3 regions of the Staphylococcus sp. Z5-21 genome follow, and region 1 is predicted to be linked to each of the others. Evidence: predicted binding sites of a transcription regulator. Region 1 holds the regulator's gene; each other region holds the start of a gene.
The links. The regulator Rex, encoded in region 1, represses fermentation and respiration genes when NADH is low (regulators of the CRP and FNR family bind a similar motif). The targets are predictions, from matches to a motif close to TTGTGAAATATTTCACAA.
Positions count from the first base shown of each region.

Region 2: qoxA (cytochrome aa3 quinol oxidase subunit II) is a predicted target of Rex. The motif match lies at 1,666-1,683, and genes of this name have one in related genera.
Region 3: M1D64_RS09105 (cytochrome ubiquinol oxidase subunit I) is a predicted target of Rex. The motif match lies at 1,924-1,941, and genes of this name have one in related genera.

Region 1 covers NZ_CP096462.1:877,827-881,121, forward strand. The annotation lists gene M1D64_RS04240 (ABC-F family ATP-binding cassette domain-containing protein) at 1-1,585, opposite strand, end outside; gene M1D64_RS04245 (redox-sensing transcriptional repressor Rex) at 1,731-2,378, shown strand; gene M1D64_RS04250 (YeeE/YedE family protein) at 2,594-3,295, shown strand, end outside.
Region 2 covers NZ_CP096462.1:1,847,045-1,850,339, reverse strand. The annotation lists gene qoxB (cytochrome aa3 quinol oxidase subunit I) at 1-377, opposite strand, end outside; gene qoxA (cytochrome aa3 quinol oxidase subunit II) at 377-1,498, opposite strand; gene M1D64_RS09225 (DUF5011 domain-containing protein) at 1,768-2,085, opposite strand; gene M1D64_RS09220 (globin domain-containing protein) at 2,331-3,295, shown strand, end outside.
Region 3 covers NZ_CP096462.1:1,823,015-1,826,309, reverse strand. The annotation lists gene ptsP (phosphoenolpyruvate--protein phosphotransferase) at 1-1,231, shown strand, start outside; gene M1D64_RS09110 (glutaredoxin family protein) at 1,533-1,763, opposite strand; gene M1D64_RS09105 (cytochrome ubiquinol oxidase subunit I) at 1,963-3,295, shown strand, end outside.

The sequences.
Region 1 (3,295 bases):
GATAATCACCTAAATACATCGTGCCACCGTCATAATTTAAATCATATACTTTATTAGCTAGTTGATTAATGAAATAACGGTCATGTGAAACAAAAAGAATTGTGCCCTTAAAATTATCCAAAGCTTGTTCTAACATCTCTTTAGAATCAATATCTAGATGGTTGGTAGGCTCATCTAATATGAGTACATTATTACGTTCTAACATTAATAAAGCGAGTTGCAGTCGTGCTTTTTCTCCACCAGATAAATCATTAATAATTTTTTTTACATCTTCTTGAACGAATAGGAAACGACCTAAAACAGCTCTGATATCTTTTTCATTCATAGTAGGGTATTGATCCCATAAATAATCTAAGATCGTTTTATTTGATTTAAATTCAGCTTGCTTTTGATCATAGTAACCTATTTTTAAATTGGCACCCGTTGTGACTTCGCCGCCTAATTGATCATGTAGACCAGCGATGGTTTTAATTAAAGTTGATTTACCTATACCATTCGGGCCAATAATAGCGATATGATCACCCTTTGTAACTTCGATATTAATCCCTTTTGTAATAGGTGTATTGTACCCAATCTCTAGATTTTTTATATGGAATACGTCATTACCTGTATTACGGTCGAAATCAAATTGAATATTTGTACTTTTAGCATCAATCATAGGTTTATTAATGCGATCGATTTTATCTAACTTTTTGCGACGACTTTTTGCCATCCCAGTCGTAGAGGCACGCGCAATGTTTTTTTCTACGAATGTTTCTAAGCGTTTGATTTCAGCTTGTTGACTTTCATAGGCTTGCATGCGCTTTTCGTAATACTTATCTCGTTGTTCTATGAATTGTGCATAGTTTCCTACATAGTGTTGTACATCACCGAGTGCTACATCATATATTTGAGTGACAATTTTATCTAAGAAGTATCTATCGTGACTGATGATTACAATGGCCCCGTTAAAATAATTCAAATAACTTTCTAGCCATTGAGTTGTTTCCATGTCTAAATGGTTGGTAGGCTCATCGAGTAATAATAAATCTGGTTCACTTAGTAACATTTGTGCTAAAGATAGTCGGGTCTTTTGACCACCACTAAAATCATTAATGGGTCTATTAAAATCTGATTCAGTGAAGTTTAAGCCATGTAGCACCGTTTTAATTTTACTTTCATATTGATAGCCATCTTGTTGTTCAAATGTGTTTGATAATGACTCATAACGATCAATATGTATTTTATATGCTTCTGTATCGTATTCATTGGCATGTTGTGCAAGCCAATCCGTTTCTTTTTTCATTTCTAGTTCTAATTTTTTCATTGCTTCAAATGTCTTAGACATTTCTTCAAATACAGTTTGATTTGTGTCTAAGGTCATTTGTTGTGTTAAGTAACCAAGTTTTAAATTTTTACTTTTAGATACATAACCACTATCATACCCTTCGACGCCAGCGATTATTTTCATTAATGTTGATTTTCCAGCTCCATTACGTCCGACAATTCCAATACGTTCGCCCGTTTTGACTTCGAAATCCACATTGTTAAAAATATCTTCACCGTCGAATGACTTTGTTAAATCATTAAGTTGTAATAATATCATCCGATTTGCACCTCTCTATTCAATTATCATTCTACAGTATTCACGCTGTGGTTAAAACTATCATTGTTTATTTTTATGATGCATTCATGTATAATGTTGTAGTGATTATAAGATTATACAGTATTAGACATTGAAATAGGGGGAAATGATCTTGGCTAATCAAAGCGAAAAGATTCCTCGTGCTACATTGAAACGTTTACCGTTATATTATAGATTCGTCAATACATTAAAATCAAAAGGTATAGACAGAGTTAATTCAAAAGCAATTAGTGAAGGCTTAAACATTGATTCTGCAACGATACGTAGGGATTTTTCATATTTTGGTGAATTAGGTAAAAAGGGTTACGGCTATAATATAGATAGCTTATTACATTTTTTTAAAAACGAAATAAGCGAAAACGATGAAATTAAGATTGCAATTGTAGGTGTAGGGAACTTAGGTAAAGCATTATTAACATATAACTTCTCAATACATGATGAAATGACAATAACAGAAGCATTTGATATTCGAGAAGAGGTCATTGGTACACAAATAGGGAAAGTGACAGTTAGTCCATTTGAAAAAATTACAGACATACTATCGCATGAACAGATAGATGTCGTTATTCTGACAACGCCTGAGGAAGCGGCTCAGAAGGTTGCTGATACATTAGTGAAAGCAGGCGTTAAAGGTATATTGAACTTTACGCCTAGTCGTGTACAAACGCCATCCGATGTACAAGTACATCACATTGATTTGGGTATAGAACTGCAATCTTTATTATTCTTTATGAAGAATTATAGTCATAAATAAAATGTAATGAACTAGTTTTTGATAAATACGGCATGTGATAACCATGTGGACAAAGTATTTATGGAAAGCTAGTTTTTTATTTGTCTTCGAGTTGTTAATTATTTTAAAAGCTAGCTGATTTTTAAAATAAATTTTCGTGAAACTGTAAGGTTGAAATTTTATACGAAATCTAATATTATTAATCTTATTGATTTTATCGGGAAAGAGGTTATGATATGACATGGTTAATTATCAGTGGACTGGTCGTAGGCGCTCTATTGGGGTTTGTTATGCAGCGAACACGATTTTGTCTAGCTGGTGGATTTAGGGATATGTATATTCAAAAGAGTAACAAAATGTTTTACGCCTTATTAATTGCGATTTCTGTACAAAGTATTGGCTTATTGCTATTAACTTCAACAGGATTAGTTGAAATACCAGAGTCAACATATCCTATCATTGGTACAGTGATTGGATCATTTATTTTTGGATTAGGTATTATTATGGCAGGTGGCTGTGCTACAGGAACATGGTATAGAGCTGGTGAAGGACTAATCGGTAGTTGGATGGCGTTAATTGCTTATGCTTTTACTTCCGCCACAACAAAATTTGGTTTATTACTACCATTAATGAACGGTTTAAATAAACCTACTAATGTAAATACGAGTATGTCACAAACAACAGGTATTCCAACCTGGGTTTTCGTAATTGTACTCATAGTAATCACTTTATTCTTCGTAGTAAAAACATTACGTAAACCAAAACCAAAATTTGCAGTACCTAAATTAAAGCAAAAATTCACAGGTATACGTCATTATTTATTTGAGAAAAAATATCACCCATTTGTGGCAGCAATCGCAGTAGGACTTATCGCATTGCTCGCATGGCCAGTGAGTGAATCAACTGGTAGAATGTATGGTTTAGGTATTACAACACCT
Region 2 (3,295 bases), 970 kb from region 1:
TGTAGTGGTACGACAACATTCCATAAACCAAAGATGAAAGGCATAGCCATAAAGATAATCATTATTACGCCGTGCGTACTAAAGACTTCATTATAATGGTTTCCTTCTAAAAATGTATTGTCTGGAATGGCTAATTGCGTACGCATCATTAGCGCGTCAATACCACCACGTACGAACATTAATACCGCACAGATTAAGTACATTGCACCAATTTTTTTATGGTCAATAGATGTGAACCATTCTCTGTATAGATATTTCCATAATTTGAAATAGCTAATTACTGCGATCACGGCAATAACTGCGAAAGGAGCACCAATTTGTCCCATTGTTATCATCCAGTTACCTTGAACGAGTAATTGATCCCATGGAAAATTCATTAATGTCCACCTCCATTTTCATGGTCTTTTTTCTCAATTTTAGATGCTTTTTCATCTTTAGCACCTTCAGAGATTTTTTCCATTTCATCCATATTATGTGATTCTTCATCTTTGAATTCACTATCATATGGTTCATTATTGCCTAAAATCATGGCTTTCATTCCATGACGTTCGTAGTTAGCATTTGTGATTTGCGGCTTACGTGCAGGTTGATCTGGTTTATCTAACACATCTGCTGTACGTTCTTCTTCAGTGTTAAAGTTTGGATCTTTTTGAACGAAATTATAACGATCATAAGCATAGAAAATATACTCAGGATCTGCTGCAGGATCAACAAATGCTAAATGCGTACCACTGAAAGTTAAATTTTTGTTTTCAGTAGTTGGTAAAAGTTGCTTATCAAATGTATCTTGATCCAATACTTTTTGTTTTTTGGCATCTTTTACCCAATCCTCGAATTTGCTTTGGCTTACTGAATTCACATCAAATGTCTGACGACTGAAGCCTTCACCATTGAAGTTTGAGTTACGTCCACGGAACGTACCTTCTTCACTAGCTGTTAAAGTCCAGTCCATAGTCATACCTGTCATCGCATATTTTTGACCACCTAATTGTGGAATCCAGAAACTTGTCATCATATCCATTGATTGGAGCTTGAAGACAACTGGGCGATCTTTCGGAATAGTTAAATGGTTAACTGTTTCGATTTTCTCTTCAGGATAACTAAAGAACCACTTATAACCAGCACTTGTAGCATAAACAACAAGTGGATCGTCTTCTTTCTGTGGTTTTTCCTCGTAATTATAAAGTGAATTAACTGTTGGAATAGCTAATGCAATTACAATAATTACTGGAATAATAAACCAAATTGTTTCTAATAAAGAATTGTGGTGCATCTTACCTGATTCATCAGTGTTTCCAATTCTATATTTATATAGAAAAACTGTGAATAGAATAAGTACAGCGGCAATAATAACAAGCATGAAGATAATTGAATACATAATCAAAAACTTCGAATCACTTGCCATCGGCCCTTTTGGGTTTAAAACTTCTACGTTAGAACAGCCACTAAGTAAAATTAGCGAGCCAAAGAGTAGAAGCAAAGACTTAAATTTTGACACTTTTTTGACCTCCTAATACTACAAATGTAGGGCTTAACATCAATTTTAAGATATTACGTAATATTTACAAGTGTTTGTGCGAAAAAAAATATTGTAAAATTAAAAGAAACCCAACAAACTCAACGTCTGGTGGGCTTTCAAAGATTTGTTAAAATTATGTGTACATTTTGTGAAAAGTGTCATATTTAAGGCGAAAGGGTGATTTTATCAAAAAAGTAGTGATAAAGGTTATCATTTAGCTTGATTTTTGCTATGTATGGAATTTTAATTTATTTAACTTCTATATAACGTATCGATTTACTTGATGCGCCGTTTGAATCTTCCACTTTATACTCAATTTTGTATTTTCCAGCTTGGTTGATATTAACATTACCATCAACTTTAATTTTATGTGTTAAATCGCCGTCTTCTTTATCGTATGCATGTACACCATTTAAAAGATTATATTCTTCACCTTTATCTATGATTGTATCATTCGTACCTTTAAGCTCTGGAATTGAATTGTCAGTGGCTTCTGCACTTAGGTTTGGGGATACAAGAGTTGCAGAAACGCCAATTGCTGATAACGATTGTATAAGTTTATTCATTTATTGACCTCCAAGAAGAGACTTTAATTGATTTATCTATACTATACTGTAATGCGCTGTGTATTACATCATACTATAGTCCTAATATACCTTATTTATTTAAATATAATTGTAATTTTTAGTTAAAAATAAGTAAAATGAACTTTTTGTGAATTTTATCACAAATTTGTTTTGAAATACTATAATTTGTAATAAAATAAAGTAGAAATGATAAAGCTATATTTGAAGAAATGGAAGTGCTTATTATGTTGAATGAAAAAGAAAAAGCGATTATTAAAGAAACGGTTCCGGTATTGCAAGAAAGAGGGGTAGAAATCACATCGTTTTTCTATAATAGAATGTTTACACAACACCCTGAATTAAGAAATATGTTTAATCAAACAAACCAAAAGAAAGGATTGCAATCAACAGCGCTAGCACAGAGTGTATTAGCTGCAGCGATGAATATTGATGATTTGACACGTATTTTACCAGTTGTGAAAGAAATTGCATTTAAACATTGTGCATTACAGGTGCCGCCAGCTGGTTATGATATTGTAGGTGAAAATTTATTAGCTGCCATCCAAAATGTTTTAAAATTATCGGATGATGATGCAATATTAGACACTTGGGCTAAAGCATACGGAGAAATTGCTAAAGTATTTATTGAAGTTGAAAAAGATATTTATAAAACAATGGCATGGGATGGTTTCCAAGCATTTGTAATTAAAAATATAGAAACTGTAGCTACAGACATCAAAGCATTTACAGTTAAATCTGATGAAATAGACATGAGTAAATTTAAACCAGGTCAATATGTCACGGTCGATGTGAAGAGTGCGTCACTACCATACCGTGCTAAACGCCATTATTCAATTGTAGAAGGTGATAGTGAAACACTGACTTTTGCAGTTAAACATGATGTAACAACAACACATGAAGGGGAAGTGTCTACGATACTTCATAGTGAATACAAAGAAGGCGATACGATTCAATTATCAGCACCAGTAGGTCCGTTTTCCGTGGTCAACAGTGAGTCACCACAGCTATTTATTGGATCCGGTATCGGGGTTACACCTTTAATTCCAATGTTTAATCAAGTGGCTAAGTCAGAAGCGCCAATTCAATTTATTCAAAATATTATTAATGATACAGATATACCATTCTCAAATAAACTAGAGGCAATAGCTGAAAGTAAAGAGAATAACGATTATATTATTTATGATAAGCA
Region 3 (3,295 bases), 950 kb from region 1:
CGATTTAACACCTTCAGATACTGCTCAATTAAATAAAGAATTTGTACAAGGATTTGTAACTAATATAGGTGGTAGAACTTCACATTCAGCAATTATGAGTCGCTCATTAGAAATTGCTGCAGTTGTAGGTACTAAATCTATTACTCAAGAAGTTAAACAAGGTGACATGATTATTGTTGACGGTTTAACAGGTGAAGTCATCATTGATCCTACTGAAGATGAAGTCATTGCTTATCAAAACAAGCGTGAACGTTTCTTTGAAGACAAGCAAGAATTACAAAAATTACGCGATGAAGAGACAACTACAATTGATGGTAGACACGCTGAACTTGCTGCCAATATCGGTACACCGAATGATTTAAAAGGTGTAATTGAAAATGGTGCAGAGGGCATTGGATTATACCGTACTGAATTTTTATATATGGGTAGAGACGAAATGCCAACTGAAGATGAGCAGTTCGAAGCTTATAAAAAAGTATTAGAAACGATGGAAGATAAACGCGTTGTTGTACGTACTTTAGATATTGGTGGAGATAAAGAACTACCTTATCTGAATTTACCTGAAGAAATGAATCCTTTCTTAGGTTACCGCGCTATCCGTTTATGCTTAGATCAACCTGATATTTTCAGACCGCAGTTGCGTGCATTATTACGTGCATCTGCTTTTGGTAAATTGAATATCATGTTCCCTATGGTAGCTACAATCCAAGAGTTCCGTGATGCTAAAGCATTGTTACTTGAAGAAAAAGATAACTTAACAAATGAAGGCATTGAAGTTTCTGATGATATCGAACTTGGTATTATGGTAGAAATTCCTTCTACTGCTGCTTTAGCAGATGTATTTGCTAAAGAAGTTGATTTCTTCAGTATAGGAACGAATGATTTAATTCAATATACAATGGCTGCTGATAGAATGTCAGAACGTGTTTCTTACTTGTATCAACCATATAATCCTTCAATATTACGTTTAGTAAAACAAGTAATAGAAGCTTCTCATAAAGAAGGTAAATGGACTGGTATGTGTGGAGAAATGGCTGGCGATGAAATTGCAATTCCATTGTTATTAGGCTTAGGATTAGATGAGTTCTCAATGAGTGCTACCTCAGTACTTAAAGCACGTCGTCAAATCAAAGGTTTAAGTCAAAATGAAATGGAAGAATTAGCTCAAAGAGCAATTGATTGTGCTACTTCTGAAGAAGTTCAAGATTTAGTAAATCAATACGCTAAATAAAATGAGTACTTATTAAAAAATAAAGATATGTCTTGGATATAAACATCTGAGATTAACTAAAAACGCCGATTTCTATTGTAATTAAATAGAAATTGGCGTTTTTTACGTTTGGAAAGTGAATTTAAAGGCTGGAGGGTTTGCATAGAGTGTTTAATATTAATAAATTTTATTTAGAAATGGCTAAAGAAACACGAATGATTAATTTTTAATTTTGTAAAAAGTTACAAAATACGTTACTTTATAATTAGCACTTAATTAACTTTACAACATAATTAAATTGTTAACTTTGAGAATGCATCGCTTATTTAATATTTAATGTGCTATTTATTTTATCCATGTCAATTTGGTGCATTGGTTCACCATTTAATAAAATAAAAGGTGTTGCAAATGCATCATAATCAATCATTTCATTTCTATATTGTGTATTACTGATATTTTTTTCACGATATGCGACATCATTGTCAGCTAAGTAGTTTTTGATGAAAGTACAAGGTGGACAATCATTTTGTGTGTATATGATAATCTCGTTCATAATCGGTTTATCCTTTCTTTATTCAATTTACTATAATATAAGAGACTTTAAAATATATTTCAAGTCTTTTAAATTGTATGAAATTAGACATTAATTTGTCACTTTATTTTGAGAGAAATAAATTTAAAAAATATGTACACCGGTTTATAATGGAAAGACGTTGTGATTTTTGTCACAAATAAATAAAAAAGGTGATATTATGGATTCAGTTGAATTAGCACGGTTTTTAACTGCGATGACACTCGCAGTGCATATAATTTTTGCAACAATTGGTGTGGGGATGCCAGTCATGTTCGCTATTGCCGAATTTATTGGTATTAAGAAAAATAATCCACTATACACAACATTAGCCAAAAGATGGTCCAAAGGTTATACGATAACAGTAGCTGTAGGTGTCGTGACAGGTACAATTATAGGTCTACAGTTGTCATTACTATGGCCAACATTTATGCAAATGGGTGGACATGTTATAGCATTACCATTATTTATGGAAACATTTGCTTTCTTCTTTGAAGCGATATTCTTGAGTATATATCTATATACATGGGATCGTTTTAAAGGAAAATGGACGCATTTTTTAATTAGTATACCAGTTATCCTTGGTGGATCATTCTCGGCGTTCTTTATTACTGCCGTTAACTCATTTATGAATACACCTGCTGGATTTGAAATGAAAAATGGCAAAATGGTTAATGTAGAACCATTAGCAGCAATGTTTAATGATTCGTTTTTAATTAGATCATTCCATGTGGTTGCAACTGCACTTATGACAATGGCGTTTGTATTAGCGGCTATCGCTGCTTTCAAATTACTCAAAAATAAATTTAAAAAAGATATAGAATACCATAAAAAAGCACTAAAACTAACTATGATCTTAGGTGTTGTTTTTACATTAGGATCTATGTTAGCAGGTGACTTATCTGCTAAGTTCTTACATCAAGAGCAACCAGAGAAATTAGCAGCTTATGAATGGCACTTTGATACGGAATCACATGCAGATTTAGTTTTATTTGGTTCCTTAGATGAAAAAACGCAAGAAGTAAATGGCGCAATTAAAATTCCTGGTCTCCTTAGCTTTTTAGCTGATAATAATACTAATACAGAAGTTAAAGGTCTGGATGAATTTCCAAAAGATTTACAACCACCAATGATTGTACATTATTACTTTGATCTCATGGTTTCGATGGGGGTATTTTGTTTAGTCGTTTCCGGTGCATATGTACTTACACTTATATTTAAAAAACTGCGGAAATTTACACATTCAAAACCTATGTTATATGGTGCACTATTGACTGGTCCAGCGGCTATGCTAGCAATCGAGTTTGGTTGGTTCTTAACAGAGCAAGGTCGTCAGCCATGGATTGTTCGTGGTTATCTTAAAGTAGCAGATGCTGCGACACAAGCAGGAGGATTAACCCTAGTTACAATTCTATTCGGCTTGTTATACCTTGTGTTAATGGTTACCTCTGCTTATGTATTAATTCGTATGTTTAAAGAGAAACCAGCTTATAAAGAAGTTGAAGCACTAGCTT